DNA from 4 places in the Paenibacillus sp. J53TS2 genome. Region 1 is predicted to be linked to each of the others. Evidence: riboswitches for the same ligand, from Rfam matches in the RefSeq annotation. Region 1 holds a riboswitch; each other region holds the start of a gene.
The links. Region 1 has a riboswitch for cyclic di-AMP ahead of KJS42_RS21770 (resuscitation-promoting factor). Riboswitches for the same ligand answer to the same signal wherever they lie in the genome.
Positions count from the first base shown of each region.

Region 2: linked by a shared signal. The riboswitch ahead of KJS42_RS04570 (KamA family radical SAM protein) and the one ahead of KJS42_RS21770 (resuscitation-promoting factor) in region 1 are both predicted to bind cyclic di-AMP.
Region 3: linked by a shared signal. The riboswitch ahead of KJS42_RS14995 (hypothetical protein) and the one ahead of KJS42_RS21770 (resuscitation-promoting factor) in region 1 are both predicted to bind cyclic di-AMP.
Region 4: linked by a shared signal. The riboswitch ahead of KJS42_RS22615 (C40 family peptidase) and the one ahead of KJS42_RS21770 (resuscitation-promoting factor) in region 1 are both predicted to bind cyclic di-AMP.

Region 1 is NZ_BOSK01000016.1:12,900-20,091, forward strand. It holds gene KJS42_RS21760 (HD domain-containing protein) at 1-994, shown strand, start outside; gene KJS42_RS21765 (TatD family hydrolase) at 1,012-1,785, shown strand; cyclic di-AMP (ydaO/yuaA leader) riboswitch at 1,991-2,202, shown strand; gene KJS42_RS21770 (resuscitation-promoting factor) at 2,640-3,776, shown strand; gene rnmV (ribonuclease M5) at 3,969-4,514, shown strand; gene rsmA (16S rRNA (adenine(1518)-N(6)/adenine(1519)-N(6))-dimethyltransferase RsmA) at 4,520-5,416, shown strand; gene yabG (sporulation peptidase YabG) at 5,441-6,358, shown strand; gene veg (biofilm formation stimulator Veg) at 6,595-6,870, shown strand; gene KJS42_RS21795 (small, acid-soluble spore protein, alpha/beta type) at 7,074-7,192, shown strand, end outside.
Region 2 is NZ_BOSK01000001.1:954,705-961,896, reverse strand. It holds gene cobT (nicotinate-nucleotide--dimethylbenzimidazole phosphoribosyltransferase) at 1-157, shown strand, start outside; gene cobU (bifunctional adenosylcobinamide kinase/adenosylcobinamide-phosphate guanylyltransferase) at 154-747, shown strand; gene cobS (adenosylcobinamide-GDP ribazoletransferase) at 744-1,598, shown strand; gene KJS42_RS04575 (cobyric acid synthase) at 1,858-3,435, shown strand; cyclic di-AMP (ydaO/yuaA leader) riboswitch at 3,459-3,601, shown strand; gene KJS42_RS04570 (KamA family radical SAM protein) at 3,769-4,920, shown strand; gene KJS42_RS04565 (methyl-accepting chemotaxis protein) at 4,994-6,685, opposite strand; gene KJS42_RS04560 (M24 family metallopeptidase) at 6,952-7,192, opposite strand, start outside.
Region 3 is NZ_BOSK01000006.1:176,309-183,500, forward strand. It holds gene KJS42_RS14985 (nucleotidyltransferase domain-containing protein) at 1-597, shown strand, start outside; gene KJS42_RS14990 (MBL fold metallo-hydrolase) at 621-1,301, opposite strand; cyclic di-AMP (ydaO/yuaA leader) riboswitch at 1,560-1,739, shown strand; cyclic di-AMP (ydaO/yuaA leader) riboswitch at 1,848-2,023, shown strand; gene KJS42_RS14995 (hypothetical protein) at 2,141-2,542, shown strand; gene kdpF (K(+)-transporting ATPase subunit F) at 2,668-2,745, shown strand; gene kdpA (potassium-transporting ATPase subunit KdpA) at 2,777-4,447, shown strand; gene kdpB (potassium-transporting ATPase subunit KdpB) at 4,476-6,503, shown strand; gene kdpC (potassium-transporting ATPase subunit KdpC) at 6,528-7,097, shown strand; gene KJS42_RS15025 (histidine kinase) at 7,166-7,192, shown strand, end outside.
Region 4 is NZ_BOSK01000018.1:26,666-33,857, reverse strand. It holds gene motB (flagellar motor protein MotB) at 1-458, opposite strand, end outside; gene motA (flagellar motor stator protein MotA) at 442-1,245, opposite strand; gene KJS42_RS22640 (hypothetical protein) at 1,436-1,729, shown strand; gene KJS42_RS22635 (4a-hydroxytetrahydrobiopterin dehydratase) at 1,901-2,194, shown strand; gene KJS42_RS22630 (c-type cytochrome) at 2,288-2,647, opposite strand; gene KJS42_RS22625 (GNAT family N-acetyltransferase) at 2,812-3,309, opposite strand; gene KJS42_RS22620 (C40 family peptidase) at 3,571-4,062, opposite strand; gene KJS42_RS22615 (C40 family peptidase) at 4,662-5,153, opposite strand; cyclic di-AMP (ydaO/yuaA leader) riboswitch at 5,158-5,294, opposite strand; gene KJS42_RS22610 (hypothetical protein) at 5,515-6,345, opposite strand; gene KJS42_RS22605 (M1 family metallopeptidase) at 6,399-7,192, opposite strand, start outside.

The DNA of each region.
Region 1 (7,192 bases):
CGATTTGGGACACGGGCCGTTCTCCCATTCTATAGAAGAAGCATTCCAGATGCATCACGAAGATTGGACATGTAAAATTTTGCTGGGCGATACGGAAGTTAGTGCCATTTTGCGCGAGGTTGCCCCGGATTTTCCGGAGAAAGTGGCTGCCGTGATCCGCAAGGATTACGAGAATCCGATTGTGGTCAATTTAGTCTCGAGCCCCCTCGATGCGGATCGAATGGATTATTTGCTGAGGGATGCGTATTTTACCGGTGTGAACTACGGTACGATTGATATGGACCGGATTCTGCGGATGCTTCGACCTTTTCAGGGGCGGGTGGTCGTAAAGGAATCAGGCATGCACGCGGTGGAAGACTATTTGATGTCCAGGTATCAGATGTATTGGCAGATTTATTTTCACCCGGTAACGCGGAGCTCGGAGATTATTCTCCGGCAAATTTTGCGCCGAGCTAAGGAATTGTACCAGAACGGGTATTCCTTTGGTTTCCTGCCGCATCCGCTTCCGGATCTATTTGAAGGTAACATCGGGGTCGCTGACTATTTGCAGTTGGACGAAGCTTTGATGCAAACGGCGTTCATGCAGTGGACGAGGGAGTCAGATGAGTTATTACGCGATTTGTGCTCCCGGTTTTTGAATCGCAAATTGTATAAATATGTAGAATTGGACACACCGGAGCTGGAAATGCTGGAGGAGATTCGGGAGTCCTTTACGCGCGTCGGACTGCATCCCGAATATGACATGGAAATTGATTTTCCGACCGATCTGCCGTATGATGTGTTCCGTCCGGATGAGGGGTTCCGTCAGAAGCAAATCTTGCTCTTGGACCGTCAGGAACGGGTACGGGAAATTTCTGAAGTGTCGGATATCGTTCGGTCGATTAGCGGATTACATCGAGGCAAAACGCATTTGTACTATCCGGATAATAAATTGTGTGCTGTAATGGATCGGTTGCCCCAGAAGGTAGCCCGCATATTCGAGCAACGGAATTAGGAGGATGACGATTCGAGATGTTATTTGATACGCATACGCATTTGGATGCTCCCCAATTTGACGAGGATCGCGAGGAAGTGATTGCACGCGCCGTGGAGCAAGGGGTCACGAGGATGATAAACATCGGATTTAACCGGGAAACCATCCCGTCGACCATGAAATTGGCGGAGTCGTATGACTTCATTTATGCGGCTGTTGGCTGGCATCCGCAGGATGCCATTACGATGCAAGAAGGGGATTTGGACTGGATCGCTGAATTATGTAAACATGACAAAGTCGTAGCGATCGGTGAAATCGGGCTGGACTATTACTGGGACACGTCCCCAAAAGAAGTGCAGCATGACGTATTCCGCAAGCAAATTGGACTAGCTCGCAGTCTGGGGATGCCGATTTCCATCCATAATCGCGATGCCCATGAGGATGTGGTCCGCATTCTCCGCGAGGAGAAAGCAAACGAGGTTGGGGGTGTCATGCACTCGTTCTCTGGTAGTTGGGAAATTGCCAAAATGTGTCTGGATTTGGGATTTCATTTGTCGTTTGGCGGACCGATTACGTTTAAAAATGCAAAACAGCCCAAAGAAGTGCTGACCAAGACGCCAATGGATCGTTTATTAATCGAAACGGATTCCCCTTATTTAACACCACACCCATATCGTGGGAAGAGAAATGAGTCTGCGCATGTCCGCCTGGTTGCGGAAATGGCTGCCGAGCTCAAAGGGGTTACTTTTGAGGAAATCGCCGAAATTACGACCCGAAATGCAATGGAACGATTTGGAATCTCGAGGATTTAAGAGTAAATCGGATGAAAAAAAGAGGATTTCGGGAAGATTAATGCTTTTTAACCGTTAAAACCGAGATCATTACATTTTTTTAACCATTTTTTTAAAAAAACGTGGTTGATTCGTCCTTTACAACATGCATCGAAACAGGATAGAATTTTTTCAGTATCGATTTAGTGCGTTCTGGATGGACAAATTGAACGATACTTGGTTCCATGAACCAGTCTCGCTGAATCTCCTTCACGGAGAACGGGGGAACCGATACAGGCAGCGGTTGGCGGCAAGCCTCTCGCGTCGGTATTTGATTTCTTTCCAGGGTCTATGGGGTGAATTCGAGGTCATTGCGCCATGAGCGAATGAACTGAGAAAGGGCGGCTCTCTTTCGCCCGAACCCGACAGCTAACCTCGTAAGCGTATAAGAGAGGTCACTCGTGCAGCTATTACACCAAGACATTCAGGAAGCCACGAAGGAGTTCCTCTAACTCTTTCTTTGGGCTTCTTTTGTTTTGAATAAAAGTAATAGGGTCATCATACTGTTGGTAAACAGGAGGTGACGTACGCAAGAAGACTGGATCAGGATGCAAAATGGCTTGGTATTTCAATAAGAGTCAAAAAGTCAGGTTTTCAGCACCGAGAAGGTTGGATGAAACTAGGGACTGAGTAGCGGAGCGTACATAGGGGTACGTGAGCAACGGAAGGCCCGGGTGAATTCAAGATTCGATGTCGAATCAACTTCTTGATTTACTTCGTGATCAAAAGATGACTTTTTTGACAACCATAGTCGTTTTGTAAAAAGTAACTGTAGTCACGTCAATCGTTATCATGCATCGACCTAGACGGCGGGACTATGAAGGAGGACGGAAGAAATGGGCATTTTCCGCAAAGAGGAGACCCATGAATCACGCTCATCCAGCATGTCTTACGCAATGCGATGGAAGCATGAGAATTTACGTCAGATTGCGCTCGTCGGCGTTCTGACCATCGCGGTATTCATCATCATCCTAATCTGGCTGTTTGGCCAGGCACATAAAGAAGTGTCCCTGATTGTGGACGGCAGCGTCCAATCGGTGGAGACGAATAAATCCAGCGTAGCCCATCTGCTGGAGGAGCAATCGATTCAACTCAGCGCGAAGGATTCCGTATCGCTTCCGCTGGACAGCTCGCTTAAGAACGGTGACCGCATTGTCATCGTACGCGCAAAGCCGGTAAACGTGAGCGTGGACGGCATGAAAAAGGTTCACTTCACAACACAAAGCAAAGTAGAAGGCGTATTGTCCGAGATCGGCGTCACATTGGACCAAGATGACAAGGTCTCACCGACACTGGACAGTAAAGTTACTGCGAACCTGGACGTCAAGATTGTTCGGGTGAGTAAGCAAACGGTGCAGACGAAGGAGACCGTGCCTTTTAGCGTGGTCAAAACGTCGGACGCCAATCTGCTGAAAGGCACGACGAAGGTCGTTCAGCAAGGCAATGCCGGATTGGTCATTCACAACATTGAGAAAACTTACGAGGACGGAAAGTTCGTGACAAAGCGATGGCTCGGCAAAGAGGTCACTAAAAAGGCCCAGCCGAAGGTTGTTGCCGTCGGCACGAAGAAGCCAACCGCCGTTCTGTCGGCCAGCATTAACCGTACCGCAAATGCGGTGAACATTAGCGGGTTGACGACCAAAGGCGGCGTCTCTTTTGAATATAAAAAGATACTTAAAAACGTCACGTTGACCGCCTATTCGGCGGAAGAAGACGGGATTGGCACCCGCACGGCCTCCGGTACCCGCGTGACCGAAGGCAGAACAATCGCGGTTGATAAGGACGTCGTTCCACTCGGTTGGTGGGTATACATCGAGGGGATCGGCTTCCGTAAGGCGGAGGATACCGGCGGGGCTATTGATGGGAACAAGATGGATGTTTATTACGATACCCTGAAGGATGCGAAGAACTTCGGCCGGAAGAAGGGGCGTACCGTTTACGTCATCGGCCCGACGAAGCCGGAATTGAATTAACTCTCGACTCTCTTTGTTTTACAATGCAGAGGGAATGAGATAGTATTAGGATGATGAATAAGACAGTGGATTAGAAGAGGATGTTATCCTCTTCTTTTTGTTATTCTTGCAAGGAAGTTCAAAAAGTCGACTTTTTGAACATCATTAATAACAAAAAAGATAAGCTAGAGCACGAAGGGAAGAATAGATACCATGATCAAAGAGGTTATCGTGGTGGAGGGCCGTGATGACACCGTGGCCATCAAGCGAGCCGTGGAGGCGGATACGATTGAGACCGGCGGTTCGGCCATCGGGGAAGTGACGCTCAAGAAGATCGCTTTGGCTCAGGAGCGCCGAGGGGTAATTATTTTTACTGATCCGGACCATGCCGGGGAGCGGATTCGCAAAATCGTGGCGGCACGGGTTCCGGGCTGCAAGCATGCGTTCCTTCCCGAGGCAGAGGCCACGAAGCGGGGCGACATCGGCGTGGAGAACGCCTCGCCGGAGGCGATCCGCACGGCGCTGTCCCGAGTCCGCAGCGAAGCGCCGGGAGTAGAGGCCGCGATCGACTGGGAGGACTTGATGAGTGCGGGGTTAATCGTTCACCCGCAGGCTGCCGCGCGACGGAAAGCGCTAGGTGAGCTGCTAGGCATCGGGTATTGCAACGGGAAGCAATTGTACAAGCGGTTATCGGTGTTCCGTATCACCCGCGAGGAGTTTGCGGCCGCGCTGGCCGAGTTGGAGAGCAAAGGAGTTTAAGGAGCATGAGCATAAGGGAAGAGGTATCCACGCCGCGCCGAACGAAGGAGATCATTCAACGGCACGGTTTTTCGTTTAAAAAAAGCCTGGGACAGAATTTTCTGATCGACCAGAACATTCTCGGGAAGATCGTCGCGGCAGCCGGCCTGGACGATACCAAGGGCGCGCTGGAAATCGGACCGGGTATCGGCGCGTTAACGGAAAAACTGGCTCAGGAAGCAGGTAAGGTAACGGCGGTGGAGATCGATCAACGTCTGCTTCCGATCCTGGAAGAGGTGCTGGAGCCCTATTCGCACGTGAACGTGATCCATGGGGACGTGCTGAAGCTGGATCTTCAAGCGCTGTTCGCTGCCGAATTCGGCGGGGTGAACGGCGTCAGTGTAGTGGCTAATCTGCCGTATTACGTGACGACGCCGATTCTGATGAAGCTCCTTGAGGAGAAGCTGCCTCTAGAGCATATTGTCGTGATGATCCAGAAGGAAGTGGCTGAGCGTATGGCTGCTGCTCCTGGCGGCAAGGATTACGGCAGCCTTAGCATCGCCGTTCAGTACTATAGCGTACCGGAGCTGATCTGCACGGTGCCGCACAGCGTATTTATTCCGCAGCCGAATGTGGAGTCCGCGGTGATCCGCTTGACCGTACGGAAGACGCCGGCTGTGGCCGTTAAGGATGAGGCGTTTTTCTTCGAGGTGGTGCAGGCCTCTTTTGCCCAGAGACGGAAGACGATATCCAACAATCTCAAGAGCCGCTTCTTCCCCAAAGAGGGGCGCGAGCGACTGGAGAACCTTCTGGAGGAAGCCGGTATCCAGTCTTCCCGGCGGGCCGAGACGTTAAGCCTGGATGAGTTTGCGAAGCTGAGCGATACGCTACTGGACGCCGGGTTGAAGGAACTCCGCGTGTAACCATTCCCTCTTGTCGCCCATACGATGGGGATAGAGGTGATTGACTTGACGAATTTGGGAGACTTGGTCGTCCGCAAATCATACGGTGGAGACGTCACGTTCCGGATCGAACGGATTGTACGGAGCGAAGCTATCATCAAAGGAACGGAATTTCGGCTGCTGGCGGATGCGCCCTTGACCGATCTGGTCAGGGTAGACCCGGCTTCCCCAGGAGAAACGACGCAGCGAGCCCGAATCAAGGCCACGGAGTCGCTGAAGTGGTTGACCCAGGACCGCAAGGACTTGGTAGAACGAAACCGGACGGCGATTGGACGGGAGTTTTATGCGCAAGGGGAACCGGCCTATTTCGAGGTGCCGGGTAAGGTGCTGCATTTGGACGGCGACGAACGATATTTGCAAAAAAGCTTAAGCCTGTATGAGAAGCTGCGAGTGCCGGCTCAAGGCTATTACGTCACGGAGTCGCAAATGTCCCATGCGCTGTATCGACTGCTTCCTGCCGTCAAACCGGATATCGTTGTGCTGACCGGACATGACGGGGTTTTAAAATCGCGTCCCAACGGCGACCTTTACAATTTAACCAGCTATAAAAATTCTAAGCATTTTGTGGAGGCCATTCAAACGGCCCGGCAATATGAACGGAATTTCGATACGTTAACGATCGTGGCCGGCGCTTGCCAGTCGCATTTTGAGGCGCTGCTACAGGCGGGGGCTAATTTTGCCAGCTCGCCCGGTCGCGTGCTGATCCATGCCCTGGATCCGGTCTACATCGCAGCCAAGGCGTCGCTCACCTCCATCCGCGAGACCATCCAGATCACCGACGTGCTGAATCACACGATCAGCGGAGCGCAAGGCGTCGGTGGGATTGAGACCCGCGGCAGCTACCGTATCGGACTGCCCAAACTCAAGGATTTATCGACGCTGAAAGTTGTGCCGTCCATGTGAAAGACCAAAATAAAAATAAAGAGCATCCTTGTTATTTGTCCATGCCGGAAGGATCTGAGGCGAACGCCCCAGGACCTTCCGGTTATTTTATTAGGACTCCCATCGGGTTAAGAGAAAAAATGTCGAAAAATAATCGTTGACACATCATTTTTACTGCTGATATAATTATTTGTTTTGATTTGACAAGGTTGTGACTTTCCTGTATAATGGACAAAGAAAGAAGGTGGTCACAGGCAATGGCTAAAAATGCGCTGTCGGAAATTAAGCATAGTCTCGACGCCCACGTAGGACAGAAAATTATGCTCCGGGCAAACGGAGGTCGCCGGAAGACCGTCGAACGCACTGGAGTTTTGGAGGAGACTTATCCTTCGGTCTTCATTGTGAAGCTGGATCAAGAGCAGCAAACCTTTAAGCGTGTGTCTTACAGTTATGCCGATATACTGACCGAATCCGTTGAAGTTATGATTTGCGACGACAACGATGAGATGAGGATTTCGTATATTAAACCGTGAACATCATGAACCAAATGAATTAAGCAGCAAACGGTTATCGCCCGGTGGGTGAGGCCGTTTTTTTCTTGCCTGCATGAGGGGACTGGCTGCCTCGTGATTTGTTCGCCTTACGTGGACAGACTTTCCATCGTATGCTTGAGCCAGAGCCTGCGTATACTAATCATCGTTCCTATATCCATGACCCCAAAGGAGGAGCACTGACCATGTCGCGAAGAAGACGCAGCGTGATGTCGGAGAACTTGAAGGTCGAGTTGGCGAAGGATTTGGGATTTTATGATACCGTCCAGCAGGAAGGCTGGGGCGGCATCAAAGCCAAAGATGC
Region 2 (7,192 bases), on a different contig from region 1:
GGAGTTGGACATGCGGCTGGGTGAAGGCACGGGCGGCGTGCTGGCGCTGCATCTCATCGACGCGGCTTGCCGCATCGTGGCCGAGATGGCGACGTTTGAGAGCGCAGGCGTCGCAGATGGCGGGCATGGCGGGGATAACGGGGAGATCGCACGATGAAGATCCTGGTGACCGGCGGCGCCCGCAGCGGCAAAAGCACGTTCGCCGAACGCTGGGTGATGAAACAGGCAAAATCGGCCGGGTATGTTGCGACGGCGCAAGCGTTTGACGATGAGATGAAAGCCCGGATCAACCTGCACCGTCTCCAGCGGGAGCAAAGCGGGTTTGCCTGGACAACACATGAAGCGCCGCTTGGTCTGGCCAATCTGCTGTACGAGCTGAGTGAGCAGCCCGTTATAACAGGAGAGAAATCGGCATCGGAGGTCGCTAGCCCGATCGTGCTGGTCGACTGTCTGACCCTGTGGCTGTCGAACGTGCTCCTGGGCGCAGGCGATGGTCAGGATACCTCCGACAGCGTGCTGGCGCGAGAAATCGAGCAGCTGATCGCCGCAATCGAAGCTTTCCCCGGTACGCTGGTGATGGTGACCAACGAGGTGGGCAGCGGCATCGTACCCGAGTATCCGTTAGGTCGGCAATACCGGGATTGGGCAGGGCTGCTGAACCGGACAATAGCGTCAATTTCGGATCAGGTCTTTCTGGTCACTGCCGGAATCCCCATCGAATTGAAAAGCCGGGAGTATCGCTTATGACCGAATCGAAACGCGATATTAATCCCCGGAGTGCCAAGTCCGGCGTCCTGCAACCGTTGCTGGCCGCATTCCAATTCCTGTCCCGCTTCCCGGTTCGGGCCGAACTGGAATTTACGCCGGACCTGTTGCGACGCAGCACCACTTATTATCCGCTTGTGGGAGCGGCGATCGGCGTCGCCGTCTGGGTAGGGGGCTGGCTCGCCGCCTGGCTGCTTCCGCCGCTTCCGGCAGCCATACTCGCCTTAATCCTTTGGGTCTGGTTAACCGGAGGGCTGCATCTGGACGGTTGGATGGATACGGCTGACGGATTGCTGAGCTACCGGCCACGCGAGAAGATGCTAGAGATTATGAAAGACAGCCGGGTTGGCGCAATGGGCGTGTTGGCGTGTGTTCTCTTGCTCTTATTTAAGGCCTCGTTGTTGGCACCCCTCCTCCAAGGAGATAGGCTGACAACGGGGCTCGCGTTGCTGATGGCCCCTTTATGGAGCCGCTGGTTTATGAGCCGTGCGATGTTTCGATGGCCGAAGGCTCGGCAAGGTGAGGGATTAGCCGCGCAGTTTCACGGCTTTGGTGAGCGGGATGCCTGGGGAGGCACTATGATGGCGGTTACGCTTACGGTCATGGTGCTGCTGCTAACCCTGCTCCTGTCGCTGAGCGGAGCTGACGAAACCGCATTGCTTCGCTCGCTATTATATATCGTTGCGGCGCCTTTGATTGCCTGGGCAGCGGGCACCTGGGCGGCCCGTCGGATCAGTGCCAAACTGGGCGGTTTGACTGGGGATACATACGGTGCGCTTGGTGAAGGGCTGGAGGCTGTCCTGCTTCTGCTCGCCGTGTTGATTTTGCGGTAAGGCCTAGATGTTAATGTCATAGCAAGTCCGTGTCCCAACCGAGGTTTTGCACCATTATCCCTTAGGCTCAGGGTGCTAATAACGATAACAATACAAGGGCCCCCACCCTTAATGAAAGGGATAATCGGGCAAAGCAGCCTGCAGAGGAACAAATCTCACGATTCGGAAAGGAGTGGAGGCTAAAGTGAACAAAAGGCTTGACGAGTTTGAAGTTACTGGCGCAGATTCTGATGCCCCGGCTCCGGCCAGCGCGTTGCTGATGATCCAAGGCACGGCATCGGACGTGGGTAAAAGCGTCATCGTGACGGCATTATGCCGTATTTTCGCGCAGGACGGGCTTCATCCAGCTCCGTTTAAGTCGCAGAATATGGCTCTGAACTCCTATGTTACACCAGACGGATTCGAAATCGGTCGGGCGCAAGGAATCCAGGCGGAGGCTTGCGGGATCGACGCCACCACGGACATGAATCCGGTGTTAATCAAGCCAACGGGTGAGATGCATTCGCAAATCGTCGTTCACGGGCGTCCTTACCGGCATCTCAGCGCATCGGACTATCGCGAGGAGTTCCTGCCCCATGCCAAATCGCTGGTGGTGGAAGCGCTTGGAAGGCTGCGCGAGAAGCACGGCATCGTCGTCATGGAGGGGGCTGGCAGCCCGGCGGAAATCAACCTGAAGCAGCGGGATATCGTCAATATGAATTTGGCTGAGTGGGCGGATGCTCCGGTCATTTTGGTCGGCGATATCGACCGTGGCGGCGTATTTGCCTTTCTCGTCGGCACGTTGGAGCTGCTGGAGCCGCACGAACGAGCTCGAGTCAAAGGGTTCATGATCAACAAGTTCCGCGGCGACTTGTCCCTGCTGCAGCCCGGGCTGGATTGGCTGGAGCAGCGGACCGGGATTCCTGTGTTAGGCGTGCTCCCATTCCTGCCAGATCTGGATATTGAAGCAGAGGATTCCGTTGTTCTGGATACTTATGTCCCCCGCTCAGAGAAGGCTGCCGGTAAGGTGCTGGATATCGCGGTCATTCGTTACCCGCGAATTTCTAATTTTACCGAATTCGCACCTTTGGCTGCTGAACCGGATGTGTCACTGCGTTACGTGAGTAAACCTTCGGAACTTGGACATCCGGATGCCGTGATTTTACCGGGAACCAAGGATACGATCGGGGATTTAACATTCCTGCGGGAGCAAGGGCTGGAGGGAGCAATTTGCAGTTTGATCGAAGGGAATACCCAAGCCCAGCTTGTCGGCATTTGTGGTGGGTATCAAATGCTGGGAGAGCAATTGCATGATCCAGACGCGGTAGAATCCGGACAAGTGAGAACGGCGATAGGAATTGGTTTGCTACCTTTAACAACAACCTTCATTCCGGGCAAAAGGACCGTTCGCGTTTATGGCCAAACGATAGACAACCTGCCAGTTCCGCTGCATCTTTCGGATCGTCGATTGCCGATAGAAGGCTATGAGATCCATGCTGGCGAGACCCAATTCCTTCGGGACATCAGTCCTTTGTTTATGTTACAAGCCGAAGGGATGGAGCCAAGGCAGGGGGGAGCGGAGGACGTCCCGCATCCGGAAGGCGCAGTCCGAGCCGACGGGAGAGTGTTCGGAACGTATCTACACGGTTTGTTCCACAATGATACCTGGCGGCGCGCCTGGCTGGATGGGCTTCGTACAAGCAAAGGACTGGAACCTTTGGGCACCACTTTTGCGTCCTTCTCGCGGAAGGAGGAAGCCTTCAACCGGCTGGCTGATGTAGTCCGCAGCCATTTGCGGATGGACCTGGTCTACGAAATTTCCGGAATTCGGCCGAGCGCGGAAGAAGGTAAGCTTTGACAAATCAGGCGATTCTAAGGTAGCATGATAGTACGCTTAATTTTCGATGAGTAAAGTCGAAAAGCGGGGGAACCATTTTTTGGGGCGAATCGTTGCTAGTTTTAACGTAGGGAACCATCTTTCCCGAGCCCGTCAGCTAACCTCGTTTGCAGTGGATGGGTCATCTTAAATATGTTCAGTCATCAACTAATGACCCTGTTTATTTGAGCGGGGTCTTTTTGTGCTTCTCAAGGGATATGACCCGAGCATTCGGCGGAGTACTCGCATTCACTGCAAGGTTTCCCGCTACCGCTACTTCTTTACGCATCGATCCCATTTAAGGAGGAGATGATTATGGCAAATCCGAAGTACATCACCGACATCGCCAAGGTGAGCGAATTGTCCGAACAGGAGCGTCAGGAATTGAAACCGATTACAGACAAATTCGTCTTTCGGGTAAATGATTACTATTTGAATCTGATCGACTGGAACGATCCGGAAGACCCAATCCGCAAGCTGGTGATCCCGAATACGGGAGAGCTTAAGGAATACGGGCGTTGGGACGCTTCCGACGAGGCGACGAACTATGCGGTTCCCGGCTGTCAGCACAAATACCGGACGACCGCTCTGTTGATCGTCTCCGAGGTTTGCGGCTCCTACTGCCGCTATTGCTTCCGCAAACGCTTGTTCCGCAACGATGTGAAGGAGGCGATGTCGGATGTGACGCCCGGCATCGAGTACATCGCTCAGCATCCCGAGATCAACAACGTCTTATTGACCGGCGGTGACAGCCTGATCCTGGCTACGAGGAAGCTGCGTACTATACTCGAACAGCTGCGAGCCATTGAACATGTGAAAATCATCCGCCTCGGCTCGAAAATCCCCGTTTTTAATCCCATGCGCATTTATGAAGATCCGGAGCTGCTGGATCTGATCAGGGAATTCTCCACCGTAGACCAACGTATTTATGTCATGGCGCATATCAATCATCCGCGCGAAATGACCCCTGAGGCCAAACGAGGCTTTCAGGCGTTGCACGACGCCGGGGCTATAGTGGTCAATCAAACGCCGATCCTCAAAGGCATTAACGACGATGCGGCCGTGCTTGGCGAATTGCTGGATCGGTTGTCCTGGGCAGGCGTCACACCCTATTATTTCTTCATCAACCGGCCAGTTGCCGGAAATGCCGATTTTGTCATTCCGCTGAAAAGGGCGTACCAGCTGGTTGAGGAAGCGAAGGCCCGCACTTCGGGCCTGGGCAAGCGCGTGCGCTTGTCGATGAGTCACTCTTCGGGAAAAATCGAAATCCTCGCAATCGAAGACGGCCAGGCTTATCTCAAATATCATCAGTCGCGAGACAATGATTACGGCAAGTTCATGATTTTGCCTTGTCCGGACGAGGCTGCTTGGTTCGATGACCTGCCGGGCAACGAAGCCTACTGGAGGAAACCGGAGCGGAGGCAAGACGAAGCCGTCTCCTTCAACGAAATGTCCGTTACCGGGTAAAACAAAACGTACCCTGACCGCCGGCTCCGTAAAAGGGAGGCGGTAAGGGTACGTTTTTTTCTCTAAACTCCGGTTAAATCCGGAATTTCGCAATCGATTCTTGCAGCGACAACGCCTGTTCATGCAGCGAACGAACTGTTCGGGCGTGGCTTTCCATTTCACTGAGCTGCTGCTGCGAATATTCGGCGATTTGCTCCATATTGGCCAACGATTTAGCGGTAATATTCGCCGACTCTTCAACGGAAGCGGTCACTTCCTCGGTTCCGGCGGACACCTCCTGCGTGGATGCCGAAACGGATTGGATCGTCAAGTTGACGTTCTGAATGAGTTCCGTCAATTGTTCGAAGGCTTGTCCGGCTTGCTTCACGCGCTCGGTCCCGGAGACGATTTCCTCGCTAGCGCGCTGCATCGCGCTGACGGAATTTTCCGATTCTTCTCGAATGCTGAGCAGATTCTCCCCGATTTCCTCCATCGCCAGGCGGGATTGCTCGGCCAGCTTACGAACTTCCTCCGCTACGACAGCAAATCCTTTCCCGTGCTCGCCGGCCCGTGCGGCTTCGATCGCTGCGTTGAGGGCCAAAATATTGATTTGCTTCGTGATTTCGGTAATCGTTCCTACAACGTTCGAAATCGATTCGGAGCGATCGTTTAACGTGCGAATATGCTCGAGCGTCCGATTGGCTGCATCTTCCACGTTCTGCATTTGCATCACGGCCGTCTGCGCCAACGTATTGCCGGTGCCAGCTTCATCGGCAGCTTGTCCGATCCGTTCGGTGACTTCGCCGGACGAAGCGGCGATATGCTGCACGCCTTGCGAAATTTCTTCCATCGCCCGGGCGTTTTCAGCTGCGGCGGAGGCAATCGTGATGCTGCCAGTCTCGATTTCCCGAGTGGCCGCACCCGAACGCGAGATCAAATCCTCAAACGTTATAACCGATCGGGACAAGTCTTCCGAGCCGCCTACGACCGCGTGAGACGTTTCCATGACAGCGGCGAACATGTCCTTAAGCTGATTGGTCATTGTCCGGAAACTGCCGGCTAGTTGGGCAACTTCGTCATTTCCCTTCACCTCGACCGTTTGGCGGAAATCGCCGCCGGCCATTTTTTCCGTAATCGCCACCAGTTTCTTGATCGGTTTTGTGATTCGCGCGCTGACAAAGTATGCCGCCGCCATTCCCGCGATAATGACGAGCAGGGTGATACCGATACATATGTATAAAATCTGGTCCTTCTTCTGATCGATGAAGGTGGCGTCAAGGCCTACGGCCAACATCGCTTTGCTGCCGGGGATCGCGATAAAGGCTGTTTTGTGCGAGCCGAATTGGTCGGAATATAACTCGCTGATTTGTACCCCGCCTTTAGATGCCTCGGACATGGCCGGTTGGAGATCCAACTTGTCACCCGGTTTCATGCCGGAATTTTCGTTCGCGGCCAAAACGGCAGCGCCATCCTCTTGAATCTGGAGCAGATAAGCAGTGCTCAAATTGAAGTCCTTGGCACTTTTCGTCAAATACGTCTCCACCGTAAAACGTGAATTATCTTTCCCACTAAGTAATTGCAGGGCTTGGGTCGTATCTAGCCGCTTGAAGATATCCTGTGTACTGGTCTGCAGCACCTTGTCGAACTGCGGCAGCACATTTTGATTAATGATCCCCATTGAAATGTTATAAAAGCTGACGCTAAACAAAAGAGATGATACGACAATGATCACCGCATAGGTACTCATAAGTCTGCGGCTAATGGAGCGATTAATGACCTTGAACACGAAAATCCTCTCCGTTCCCCTTAAATAATGGATTTTATCGATGCATGTGACCGAACCTGGGGTTTCTCTTTTTTTTAACCAATGGTTCATAAGAATCATTTTATAGGAAAAAATGTCCTTTGAAAACGAAAAAGTCGTACTTTTTTTGGTTTTCGCAATAATTTTCATGAATAATGTACTAAATCTATCGGAAAAAAAGAAAAAAAGAACCTTGCGGCACATTCGCGACCGCAAGGTTTCTCAATAAAATAAGATGACATGATGTGTTAGATATAAGTTAACTGCTTGGGATATGCCGTTAGCACTTCCACGCCAATTGCGGTAACCAGAACATCATCTTCGATGCGAACTCCTCCGAGTCCTGGCACATAAACCCCTGGTTCAACGGTAAAGACGTGGCCCTCCGCCAGCAAAAATTCATTCTCCCCATGAACGGAAGGGAACTCGTGAACGTCGATCCCGAGCCCATGCCCAAGCCGGTGGATAAAATAAGGACCATAGCCGGCG
Region 3 (7,192 bases), on a different contig from region 1:
TATTGGGAAAATGAATCGACGGACTATGAGTCCGGTTACGTGGACGGGAAATATATCTCTTGCAGATTCATGAAGCAGGTGGCCGAGAAAGGGAGCGAGCCGGCCCGTTTTGCATTTGAAGGGGCGATCCTCGCTTTTTCAAACATCGCGGGAGTGGAGGAATTGCTGGCAGATATCGTTCGCTATCCGGCAGAACGTAAGCAGGAGAATATCTCCCGTTTCTTGGCCCAGTTCGAAGCGTGGAAATGGTATTCCGCCGAAGCCTTCAAGCATGACAACCTCTATCTATTGCGACATGCCGTCAATAACTTGGTTTTGTTCGGCGGAAGACTGATCTTAGCGCATAATGAAATGCTGTATCCGTACCATAAGTGGTTTCTTCATGTTCTGGAACAAGCTCCGGATCGGCCCGAAGGCTTCCTGCCGCTGATCGAACGGATGCTGCAGGAACCAACGGCCGAGCATATCGAAGCGTTTTACCAGTCGGTCCGCACGTTCGCCGATTGGGGTGAGGATGGACGAAGCTGGCCCTCGCGATTCATGGAAGACAGCGAATTAAATTGGCTGGGTGGATTTACGCCGGTAGGCGATATTTAACCGGTTGGCCGGGACTGCTATGCTTAATTCCCCGCAGCGATTTCCTTCAGCCGTTCCTTGATCGCCCCGGTACATACGCCGCCATGGTAGGTAATTACCGTTTCCACATCCAGGGCGGCCAATTTTTCGACCGATAGAAGGGCCTGGGCGTAATCCGGCGTGAACTTCGGATCGGGCGGCAACACCTTGCCGCCGCTCGAGACGAGCACGTCCCCGCTGATCAACGTTTTGCTGGAAGCATGATACAAGCTGATATGATCCGGCGTGTGCCCCGGGGTATGCAATATTTGCAGGCCGCCGCCAAACGGCAGCTCGTCGCCATCGTGAAGCGCCGTATCCACTACGACCGGTTCGGCGGTGATTCCGCTTTTAATCAGCGGAATTTCCCCTGCTAGGTAAGGAATCCCCGTTTCATGGGCCAACACTTCCAATTTCCCCGCCTTCGCCTGGACCAGCTCCGGCAAGCTACCGATATGATCCCTGTCTTGATGCGTGATGATCACATGCGTCAACTGTTCCAGGGAGAACCCTCCTTGCTCCAACCCTTTGCGAATCACGTCCAATTGACCGGGAACCCCGGTGTCAACGAGGACGAGATGATCGGTCCCCCATAACAGAACCGCATGGACCGGCATCTGGTTCCCATTCGGCAAGTTCAGGTTTAGCGGCAGCGGCATCAGGCCGGATGCGTTCGTTTGTTTCATGTAATCTCCTCCTCGTTGTTCAAGCTTAGTTTATCTGCGCAAAATCGTAGCAAAGAAAGGGGCGGAGGACAAGTCCTAGCCGGATTTCAAGTAAGGGTCTGCGGTAGAGGTAATCGTAGAGAAAGACGTTTTTTATCCCTTGAAAACGCTAAAAATGACGAAATTATAAGGTTTTTTATCTCAAATTTGCATTCGGTCCAGCTTTACAAAGAACAAGCGCAAGCGTAATATTCGACTCATGAAATGATTCTAATAAAACAATCTGTATCGCTTAATTTCCGATCAGGAAAACGGGGGACCCAATGATCGCTGCCGATGTGAGAGTCGGCGGAACGGTCCGGGGTGAATCTCCTGCGGCAAGCCTATGCCGCAGGAGTAGGGCGACTCTCACCGCCCGAATCCGACAGCTAACCTCGTCAGCGTAGGGAGAGAGGATGATGGACTTGTCATGGCGAGCCACAGGGATATCCTCTGTGGTTTTCTTATGCCTATTCATGAAAGGGAAGAAAGCGTTACATTGACAATATAGAAGAAAATTAACAATCTGTTTGCATCACACTGAATCCTTCCGATGCGAAGGAACGGGGGACCCATACGGGCGGAGCGCAGGTCGCGCTTACCGCCTATGGGGCGAATCCTGGCGATAGTTGCGTATCGCGAGGTAGGGCGTCTCTCGCGCCCGAGCCCGTCAGCTAACCTCGTAAGTGCAAACGAGAGAGGAAACCTTATGGCGCGATTCCTAAAGCATAGAATACATTCATGCTGGAAGCCCGCGAAGATTCCCTCTTCCCAGGCTTCTTTTTTGATGCCTAATTTCTGAATCAGGAGGAATACAAGAAGTGGGCACTTTTGAATACGCGCTGGTGACGCATACGAATCCATTGGCGGTAGATTTCATCAGAACGATGAAGTACCGCGAAATCCCGTTTGCACTGATGGTCAACAATGATAGAAGCCGCCAGGAGGCGATAGACCGTGGGATAGAGCACGTCATTCTAGTGGATACTACTAAACGCAAAAACAAGGTCGTACCTGATATCCCCATCGGGACGGTGTATATCTTCGAAGAATCTCTGACACTAACCTGCCGATATTTGCAATTCTGCCGTCCATGGACGTCGAAGCCGATTTATGTCATTACGCAAAAGATGCATCCTGGCGCGGTTTATAAAAAGCTTGGCGCTAATTATGTGATTTATACGAAGGGAAAAGACGTATCGTTTATTCTGCACAATGAGTAAAGGAGGATCCGATCGACGATGATGGACATTTTCATGATCGGCTTAATTATCGTTATGGTTTGCATGATGGCAGGTCTGGCAACTTGGGCTTCCAAAGCGATTTCGGAGGGTGGAGATCAGTGATGATGTGGGGACTTGGCATCTTAATCGTGGCGGTTTTTGTTTATTTGGGGTATGCGCTGCTGAACCCGGAGAAGTTTTAACATTTGCCTTTCGGAGGGATAAGACGTGACTATCTACAGTTGGATTGCCATACTCGTTACTTTGGGCCTTGCGGTAATCGTCGCCAGACCGGCCGGTCTATACTTGGCCAAAGCGTTTGACTATGAAAAGAACGGTCTGGACCGGTGGTTCGGACCTGTTGAAAGAGTAATATTCCATGCCAGCGGCATCCGTCAGGAGAATCAGTCCTGGAAGAAGTATGCTTTATCCGCGGTGCTGAGTAATTTGGCGATGATGCTGATCGTCTATCTGATTTTTCGGCTGCAAGGGTTCCTGCCGCTGAATCCGAGCGGGGTTTCAAACATGGAGCCGACGCTCGCCTTCAATACGGTGATTGCCTTCATGACCAATACGGATCTGCAGCATTACAGCGGGGAAAGCGGACTGTCTTACCTTTCGCAGATGATCGGGATCGTATTCATGATGTTCACTTCGACGGCGACCGGCGTCGCCGCGGCGATGGCATTTATTCGCGGCTTGGCCGGCAAACCGATCGGCAATTTCTTCGTGGATCTGGTTCGTGCGATCACCCGGGTTCTGCTGCCGGTATCGTTCATTTCGGCTTTAATATTCGTAGCGTTGGGCGTACCGCAAACTATGGCATCAACGGCGATCGCCCATACCCTTCAGGGGACAGAGCAACCTATCGCCCGGGGGCCGATTGCCTCGTTCTTGTCGATTAAGCAGTTCGGCAACAACGGCGGCGGATTCGTGGGCGTGAACTCGGCCCATCCGTTTGAAAATCCGGGGGGATTCAGCAATATGCTGCAAATCCTATTGATGATGCTGATCGGGACTTCCCTTCCTTTCGCTTATGGGAAAATGGTCGGGAATGCCAAACAAGGCCGGGTGTTGTTCGTATCGATGCTGATGATGTTCATCGTCATGCTTGGCGTATTGCTTTCGGCCGAAAGCGCCGGCAATCCGGCATTCAACGCCCTTGGCATCGCGCATGGCCAAGGCAGCATGGAGGGCAAGGAGGTTCGTTTTGGCCTAGCCCAGTCGGCCTTGTTCGCGACGGTCACAACCGCGACGGAGACGGGAGCGGTCAATACGATGCACGATACGCTGACGCCGATCGGCGGGCTGGTTCCGCTGGCGAACATGATGCTGAATACGGTCTTCGGCGGAGCGGGCGTCGGAATCATGAACGTGTTGATGTATGCGATGATTGCGGTGTTCTTGTCCGGTCTGATGGTTGGGCGCACGCCGGAATTTCTCGGCAAGAAGCTCGAAGGCAAAGAGATGAAGCTGATCGCCGTTAATTTGCTGGTTACCCCGTTCCTGATACTGGCACCCACCGCTCTGGCTTTGTTGGCTTACCCGGATACGATATCCAATTCCGGTTTCCACGGCTTAACGCAAGCGATGTATGAATTTACTTCGTCCGCGAACAACAACGGCTCGGGTTTCGAAGGGCTTGGCGATAATACGCCGTTCTGGAACATCGCCACGGGCGTCGTGATGTTCTTGGGCCGCTATTTCTCGATCGTCGTCTTGCTGGCGGTGGCGGGCTCCTTGGCCGCCAAGAAATCGGTACCCGTCACGAGCGGCACGTTCCGTACGGATACGGCTCTGTTCGGCGGCGTCTTTCTCATCATTGTGATCCTCGTCGGCGCGTTGACTTACTTCCCGGCTCTCGTATTGGGGCCGATCGCCGAGCATCTGACTTTACTGCCATAGGTTGAAAGAAAGAAGGAGTGGAACGGACATGCGTAACAAGAAAACGATGTTATCTCGCACGATCGTCAGTCATGCGGTCAAGGAATCGTTTATGAAGCTGGATCCAAGGCTGATGGTCCGTAACCCGATCATGTTCGTGGTCGAACTCGGATTTCTCATCACGTTGATATTGATATTTGTGCCCGATGCCTTCGGTGGCGGGGTGTCGCGCGGGTTCAATTTGACGGTATCGCTGATTTTGCTCGTGACCGTGCTGTTCGCGAATTTCGCGGAGGCTCTCGCGGAGGGGCGCGGCAAGGCACAAGCGGATTCGCTTAAACAAACGAAGAAAGAAATCACGGCCAATAAACTCGTGGGCCAGCAAGTGAAGCAAGTTCCTTCGACCGAGCTGCGCAAAGGAGATCTCGTCATCGTTTCCCAAAGCGAAATGATTCCGGGGGACGGCGAAGTGGTGGAGGGACTGGCTTCTGTCGACGAGTCGGCCATCACCGGCGAATCGGCGCCGGTGATCAAGGAGGCCGGCGGAGACTTCAGTTCCGTAACCGGCGGCACGAAGGTGATCAGCGACCAAATCAAGGTGAGGATCTCCAGTGACCCCGGCGAGTCCTTCCTCGACCGGATGATCTCGTTGGTCGAAGGGGCGAAACGCCAAAAGACGCCGAACGAAATCGCATTGAATACCGTTTTGATTAGCTTGACCTTGATCTTCTTGATCGTGGTGGTCACGCTGCCGTTCTTTGGGAATTACCTGGGTATCCGGATCGAAGTCCCCATATTGATCGCCTTGCTGGTTTGCTTGATACCAACGACCATCGGCGGCTTGCTGTCGGCCATCGGGATTGCGGGAATGGATCGCGTAACGCAATTCAACGTCCTGGCGATGTCCGGGAAAGCCGTCGAAGCGGCCGGGGACATCAATACGATTATATTGGATAAAACCGGGACGATCACGTACGGGAACCGGATGGCCAGCGAATTTGTGCCGGTTGGCGGGGCAGGCCTGGCGGATGTCTCCGCCTGGGCGGCGATCAGTTCCGTCAAGGATGATACGCCGGAGGGGCGTTCGGTGTTGGAGTTGATGAGAAAACAAGGCTTGGGTTATGACGCTGCCCTTGCGGACGGCGGGGAATTCATTGATTTCAAAGCGGAAACCCGGATGAGCGGCATCGATTTGAGGGACGGCCGGAAGGTACGGAAAGGGGCGGTGGATGCCGTCAAGAAATGGGTCATCGCCCAAGGCGGGCAAATCCCCGACGATCTAGATCTAAACAGCGATGCGATTGCGACGGCGGGGGGCACTCCATTAGCGGTAGCGGTCGATCACTTCGTCTACGGTCTGATTTATTTGAAGGATACCGTGAAACCCGGGATGCGGGAGCGGTTCGAACAGATGCGGGAGATGGGGATTAAAACGATCATGTGCACGGGCGATAACCCGCTTACGGCAGCGACGATCGCGCGGGAGGCCGGCGTGGACGGCTATATCGCGGAGAGCAAGCCGGAGGATAAGATCGCTGTCATCCGTAAGGAGCAAGCCGAAGGAAAGCTTGTGGCGATGACGGGCGACGGGACGAACGATGCCCCGGCGCTGGCCCAAGCGGATGTCGGAATCGCCATGAACAGCGGCACCGTAGCCGCGAAGGAAGCAGCCAATATGGTCGATCTGGACTCCGACCCGTCGAAGATCATCGAGGTCGTGTCGATCGGCAAACAGCTGCTGATGACCCGCGGCGCCTTAACCACGTTCAGCATCGCCAATGACGTTGCCAAGTATTTTGCGATTATCCCGGCCATGTTTATGCTGGCGATCCCCGAGATGGGGGTTCTCAATGTCATGCGGCTGGGTTCTCCCGATTCGGCGATCATTTCGGCGTTGATTTTTAATGCGATCATTATTCCGCTGTTGATCCCGCTCGCCATGAAAGGGATTGCTTACAAGCCGATGAGTTCCTCCAAGCTGCTGGCGCGCAATCTGTTCATTTACGGAGTAGGCGGCGTGATTGCTCCGTTTGCGGGGATCAAAATCATCGATATGCTTGTCCACTTATGGATTTGATATTTCTCGAAGGGATGGTAAGTCATGCGAACGATTTGGATGATGCTGCGCGCCAGCGTCGTGTTGATGGCGGTAATTTTGCTGTATCAGTTGGCGGTGCTGGGGATTGCCCAGGCGGCAATGCCGGATAAGGCAAATGGAAGCCTGATTTATAATGAAAGCCAAGAAGTCGTCGGCTCGCGGCTGATTGGCCAAAGCTTTACGGATCCTTCGTTTTTTCACGGTCGGGTGTCCAGCATCGAATATGACGCGGGGGCCTCGGGAACGCCAAACTATGCGCCGTCCAACCCGGATCTGCTTCAACGGATGACGGACGCGGTGGAAGCATGGAAGCAAGAAAATCCGAACGTCCCGTTGAACGAGCTGCCGATCGACTTGATCACGAACTCCGGTTCCGGCCTTGATCCGGAGATCAGTCCGGAAGCGGCCCGAGCGCAAATCCCGCGAGTCAGCCAAGCCACGGGAATCGCAGCGGAAGAACTGGAACGGATGGTCCGAGACCATACCCGGGGACGGGATCTCGGGTTTTTAGGCGAACCGGGAGTGAACGTTTTGCAGCTCAATATCGAAGTTCAGCAAAGAATTGCGCAATAACCAATCCCCTGCTTGAAAAGCGATTTTCAAGCAGGGATCTTACGTTTTGCGGTGGGGGGCATTGCATTTTGCAAAGCTTTAAACGAAAATCGCCC
Region 4 (7,192 bases), on a different contig from region 1:
TTGACCACGGCTTCCCCGGAAGCGAAAAGCGCTTTGTCGCTGATCGTGATCATCAGTTGGGATTGATTCAGCTTGGTCTCCAGGTCGTCGGTCAAACCGTTTTCTTTGATATAGGTATCAAGCTGTTTTTTCAAAGCCTCTAGGTTTTGCTGTTCCTGCCGCTTCAGTTCGTTCTTCTTGGTCATCAAGCCGTCCGAGGAGGGCTTCGGTAATTCACTGTCGCTGTTGGATGTCTTGGTGTTGCTGGACATGGCGTTTTGATCCAGAACTCCTGATCCGCCGGTCAGCACGCTTTGAAACGCTTCGCTCATCTCCTGGAATTTCTGGGCATCGACGGTACTCATTCCGAACAAGACAATGAACAAGGCGAGCAGGAGCGTCATCAAGTCGGAGTAAGGAAGCAGCCAGCTCTCGTCGTTATGTTCTTCGTGATCCTGATGCTTATTCTTTTTGCTCACCCTCACCCGCCCCCTTTTCTAGAATTTCCGCTCGTTCGGCAGGGGTTAAGAACACGGCAAGCTTCTGTTGAATCGCGATCGTGGATACGCCGGATTGAATCGACAGCAGGCCTTCCACCATCATCAATCGAACTTCCATTTCCTTCTTGGACAGACGTTTTAATTTATTGGAAATCGGATGCCATAATACGTAACCGGTGAAGATACCAAATACGGTGGCAATAAAAGCGCCCGAAATCGCATGCGATAGCTTCTCGATGTCACTCATATCGGACAGGGCGGCAATCAGGCCCACCACGGCGCCGAGTACCCCTAGCGTTGGCGCGTACATCCCTGCTTGAGAAAACATCAATGCACCGGCTTTATGACGCTCTTCCGTAGCAGCGATATCCTCTGTCAGCACGTCTTGCACGAACTCTTGGTCGTTACCGTCGATGATCATCCGCATGCCGCCACGCAAAAAGTCATCATTGATCTCTTCGACCTTCGCTTCCAGAGCCAGCAGGCCCTCACGGCGGGTAATCGTCGCCCATTCCATGAACAGGGTGATTAATTCCGCTTTGCTAATCATTTTCGGCTTGGCGACTGTCAATTTGAGCAATGTCGGGAATTTCTTCATTTCCGACATTGGGAAGGCCATGAAGAGCGTGGCCGCCGTCCCGACAAATATAATGACAAAGGCTGCTGGGTTAGAAACCAGACTTTCGATCGGCGCGCCTTTCAGAAACATCCCTAAAATAAGGGCGACAAATCCGAGAATCAAACCAATAATTGTTGAAATTTCCATTGTACACCTCGTCCTTGAGAGAAATTGAACCCTTTCCTGGCCTCCCCGCATCCTTGCGGAAAGAGGCGTTCCTGCACAGTCTGAAACGATTAACTATTTTATCGACAGATTTCCCTTTTTTTTTAAGTGGTTTTTTCCGGTATAATAAGAATACGGCCGGAATGGAGAGGCCGAAAGGGAGGATATCGCAGTGGGCGTAAAACACGGCAGAGATTATGAATTTATTTTGGCTGATTTGACGAACGCGGTTGGCCGGATTCAAGATAGTTATCTTTTCTTCGAAATGGAGCCTTCGGAGTGGGAAGTATTATCCGACGCAGATCGGAACGAGGTGCTCGAAGCACTGGCCGAAGATTTGTTCTTTGGGCTCGGTACGGAGCCCATGATTGAGGTAGGGAGTGCGATCGTGATCTATGATCCTGAGGGCCACCGCATTAATTTTCTTATCGGAGATGCAGAACTGACTTCAGTTTCCTTGATTTGAACCTTTAGTTCCATCGCTGCTAGGTCCATCAGTGGCCGGTACGCATGAAGGTATGGGTTGGAGAATACAATAAATGGAGACGGGGCTAGGACAAATCAACTTCAGATCCTGGTGCGTGACGGGGATGCTTACATATACAGGAGTTCTTGAAGAGAACGGGGAGGAAGAATAATGCCGTTTACACCGCAAGAAGTAGAAGCGCATTTGGAAAAATTGGATGGCTGGGAGCTTGAAGAAGGACGATGGATTTTCCGCAAATACACGTTCACCAACTTTATGAAGGGAATCGCGTTTGTCGATGAGGTCGCGGCGATCTCGGAGGCGTTTAACCACCATCCCTTTATCACGATTGACTATAAAACGGTAACGCTCCGTCTGACCTCGTGGGAGGACGGTGGCATTACGGCCGTTGACATCAAAGAGGCGCAGCAATACAACGAGGCCTTCGAGAAGATGCGCTCGTGAGATTGATTGACTAGGCATAAGAACGGATAGGTATGGGGAAAAAACGCCCGCCGGGAACATAAGTTTCCCGGCGGGCGTGCTTTTTGAATGCCTTTATTTTTTCTCCGCAAGCCACATGGCGACGTTGGCGATTTCCTCTTCTTTCAAGCGATCCTTGAACGAAGGCATCATGCCGCCCTTTCCTTTGGTGATAATCGAGTAGAGTTGGTCCGCGGACAATTGCGAGCCGATCTTCTGCAGATTCGGGCCTGCTCCGCCTTGCAGCGTATCGCCATGACAGGAAATGCAATTCGCTTTGACGGTGGCTTCAGCTTGTTCCGCATTCATTGTGATTTCAGGCAATTGCGGTTTGGCTTCTTGCTCGGCCTGTTCCCGGCTTGGCAAGGTAAACATCAATACCAGGGCTAAAGCGCCTGCGATGACGAACAAACCGCTCATGATCCACTTTTGCATTCCAATCGCCCCTCCTATGTATGCTACCTATCCATTATAACGGAACACGCGGTTCGATCATAGTCTTTGTGTCAAAATTAGGAACAAAAATAATTACATTCGCCGGAAATATGTGTCTTATCTCATTGCGTTGCTCGAAGTGAGGTGTATAAAGGGGCTCGCCCTTATTCAGGCAGCCCCTTGTGCACCATGCAGTAAAACGGTTTGGACACCCCGCCGGGCGTCATCTTCTCGTAAAGGTCGGTAATGACGAATCCGGCCTTTTGATAGGCCCGAATCGCTCGGGTGTTCCAGGTGAGCACCTCAAGGTCGATTTGATTGTCCGGTTTGCGGTGCCGGGCTTCCTCTACGATGGTTCTTACGAAGAGTTTGCCTAGTCCATGACCGCAAAGATCAGGCTTCATGCCGATGCCGAGCCGGGTCACCCCCTCCATCGGGAAGTATTGGGCAAAGCCCGCCAGCTCGCCGGCTTCATTCAACACGGAGACATACTGCTCGGCACGGATTGCCGGATTCCCAAACTCTACATCGAGCGCTTTCATTTGATCCCAGGGCAGCCAGCTGTAAATATCGTAAGGGGAATCGTAACGCCAAGTGCAAATTTCCGCGCCATGCGGTTCTTCCATTGGCACGATTCGAAACGTAGACTTCGCTTGATCCATATTGCCCCTCCTTTGGTAGAGGTAAATCCGTCGTAGTTTCTTCTATTACCCTCACAATAGCCGGATTTACGCAGCTTGTAAAGGCCTTTGCCGATAGGAGGGAATTCATGGATTTTCAGCGGATTTCCAACTTTCCGGTAACCTTTTTGCCGGACGTCTCGTTATATAGATAAGGCCACGAACATAAAAAGACCGCAAGCTGTTCCGAGTCGGAAACGCGGCTTGCGGCGAGAGACAATGAACTTGACGAATCCCGGGTGATCAGGATTCCGTAGCGTAAACAGAATAACCGTATTTACTGAGAACACGCTTCGCGCCAACGTAGCGGTTCTGGTAGTAGCTGTTGCTTAACTTGTCGATGCGGATGCCTTTGGATGAGGACGCGTGGGCGAATTCCCCTTCGCCAACGTAAACACCGACATGCGATACCTTGCCGGTCCCCGTGGTTTTGAAGAAAACGAGGTCACCTGCTTGGAGTTCTTTCTTCGATACCGGCGTCCCTTGCTTATATTGGGCGGCCGACACGCGCGCGAGCTTGATGCCCATTTGGCTGAACACATACCGGGTAAAACCGGAGCAATCGAATCCCGTTGTCGTGGTGCCCCCAAATTTATAAGGCGTCCCGTATACGGAATCTACGATACTGGCTAGCGGCGTTGTTTCCGTGGCTTCCGCGTCGGCAAAGGCGCTCCCTGCCCCCAAGGTGAACAGAAGGGCCAAACTCGTTACCGCTGCTGTCAAAGTCTTTCTCAAGATGTCATACTCCTTCCAAGGCCTACGAGGTTAGCTTATGGATTCGGTTGAAGGTTCCCTATGATCTCACTATAGAGGTAGGTTAAATAGTTATCTTCAGATCACGAAGCAGCTCAAGATGAGGATTCGGCATCGAATCTTGATTTCAGCCGGGCCTTCCGCTGCTCACGTAGCTTTCAGCTACGCTGCGCTGCTCAGCCCCTAGCTTCATCCAACCTTCTCGGTGCTCCAAACCTGACTATTTAACCTTGATTGGAAAGGCAGTTCAAAAAGGCTTCTTTCCATCACGAAGCAGATCAATTCACCCTTTGGTGGGTCCCCCGTTTCCCGGGTGCCTGGGAATTCGGCATTTTATTGTAGGTTGCACCCAAGATGCTGCACAAGAACAGTTACAAGAATCATTACAAAGTTGTTACTATTTACGTTTTTCATTTTACCAAAGGCGTCCAGAGTTGACAAGTTTGTAGGGAAAAAGGCTTCTTTTGGCCTGTTTTGACGAAGGATTTCGTGGGTAATGGTTCCTAAGGAGCGGAGCGAGGGGAAAGAAAAAACCCGCAGAGACGTTGTTATCAACATCCCCACGGGCTTCGTGGTTTTACTTATTGAACATCATCGTGCTCAGCAACTTCACCGGTCACATCTTCATACTTGTCGTTGCTCATGATCCGTTTGGCTCCAACGTAACGCTCGACGTAATACTTATCGCTTAATTTGCTGATGACTACGCCCTTGGAGGAGGAAGCATGAGCAAATTTGCCGTCGCCGACGTAGATGCCGACATGAGAAATGCCTTTACCGGAAGTATTGAAGAAGACCAGATCGCCGGCGATCAATTCGCTTTTCTCAACGGCGGTTCCCATTTTGTATTGGGATCCGGATTGGTGAGGCAGCTTGATGCCGATTTTAGAGAAGACGTACATGGTAAATCCGGAACAGTCGAAACCGGCTGTGGTGGTTCCGCCGGAAACGTAGTCGCTTCCAAGCGCGCCGTCGATTACGGTGTCCAGTTTGGAATCGGCGAAAACGCTACCAGTTCCAATGGTGAAAAGCAATGCAAAACTTACTGCTGCTACAGTCAAACGCTTTTTCAAGAAGTTATGCTCCTTCCAATGCCTACGAGGTTAGCTTAAGGATTCGGTTGAAGGTTCCCTATGATCCCTCTAAAGCGAGATCAATTCACCCAAAGTGGTTCCCCCGTTTCCCTGGCGAAGGGAATTCGGCTTTGATTTCACACCTGAATTTACATATTCGACATCTGGCGTCATTCTCCTGCCAAAGATGACAAAAATAATTACAAAACTGTTACTGAAATTGCGTTGCTGTTATTGTAACAAAACCAGGCATCTTTTGGCAATGGTTAATTCACAAGATTAAGAGGCGAAATAGGACTCAAGGCCTCCGCCAATTGGCGAAGGCCTTGATTTTTCTGGGGGTTGGGGGAGTAAAAAAATTTTAACTTTTTTGTGTTTTTGACTGCCAAAGATGAAATTGAGAGGCCATCTTCCAAACTTTGAATGTGCTGCGAAAAAGAGGATACGTCTGCTGCAGAATGAGGGCAAGCATACCGGTCCAAAACCAAGAAGCTGTCCCGAACAGGAAAAAGAGAATTAGTCCGAAAGACCCGAGAATGGCAGAGATCGAGACGGCTTGCAGGAGGCTCCGAAAGCACATCAGCAGGGAGTTCCAGACGCCAGCTTTGAACAAATAGCCGAATTGGGCAAACAGCAGGCATTGTCGGATGAGCCAGCCATAGATAAACCAGCCTAGAATTAAGCCGAGCCCGACCAGCCAGGTTGTGGTGGGTGTTTCAACCCCCGCCAGTCCTGGCCAAAGGGATATTAGCTTCGGCACAATCCAGAAGGCCGGTAGCAACGTTAACATAAGCTCCAGCGCATAAAACAGGATTACCGGCTTGCCGAATTCTTTCATTCCCCGGAAGAGTGGGAAGCCCGGGCTCCGACTTTCGGACGGGGTGAATCCGTAGAAAATCCCGGCCTGAATCAGAGGAGTTAAAATCATGCGCAGCACCGCCATCCCCGCCAACAGCCAGCAATACAGCCGGACATCCGGATTGCTCCATAAATTGATCTGCCCCTCCAACAGGAACAGAATTCGCGACAGCGCGGTGGGCGGCGGGTCAGGGTATCTTTGCAACAGTGCCGTCACCGCCGTATCGACCAATCGGTAGAGGAACAATCCCCATAACAGTTGATACAGGAACAAGATGATGACTGAGGGAAATTGGCTTTTTAGGGCGGTCCACCCCAAACGAACGAAACTCATTTCTTTCCCTCCTTTAGAGGTGAATTAACAAAACTTTACTCATCGAGCCGGCCTTACCACAGAAACGTTCCGAGAATCGCCTCAAGCAGCTTGGTGACGCTCATGTTGGAGCGGGATAGCGTGGAATTCGGAACTTCCGCTTTTAAGTAGTTGTTGATATGCAAGTTCTCCACCGTTAAGGTGTAATCCGGATCGATTTGGACCCAGGCCAACGGCGCTTTATATTGCAGCTTGATCTCGATGCGGGCGTCTTCTCCGTTCCATTGCTTGCGAGTGGTGTGTCCGTCTGTGAAAGTGAACAGCAGTGGGACCTTCGGATGCGTCGCCCCTTTGCGGGAGAAGATCACACTCGATTCGTACAGGCGGTTCTCCCCCTGGACGACCGGAGTGACTTGAATTCGGTCTACCGCAAAATCAGCCATTTTTCCGTCATAGACGTATTGTTGAAAATAAGACTTCCAGCTCCGGCTGGTCACTTGCTCAACGACCCGCTGGAAGTCAGCCGTTGTCGGGTGCTTGAACCGGTATTTATGACTATAGGTGCTCAGAATCCGCTTCATGGTCTTACTGCCGACTTGCCGCTCGATATCAAGCAGGATCAGCTTGCCGCGATAATACGCGTTTTTGGCGTAACCGTCACCGGAGCCGTACTTCCAGGCGTTTTGAGTCAGCGAAGCCGGGGAGGTAATCAAGGCGGATTGGATCGGAAGATTCGGGGCGATCCCGAATTCCTGTTCCATCAGCTTATCCTCCGCATAGGATGCAAAGGCCTCGTCTAGCCAGGCTTCCTCGAACTCATTGTTGGCGATCATCCCGTAGAAAAACTGGTGAGCGATTTCATGGATGA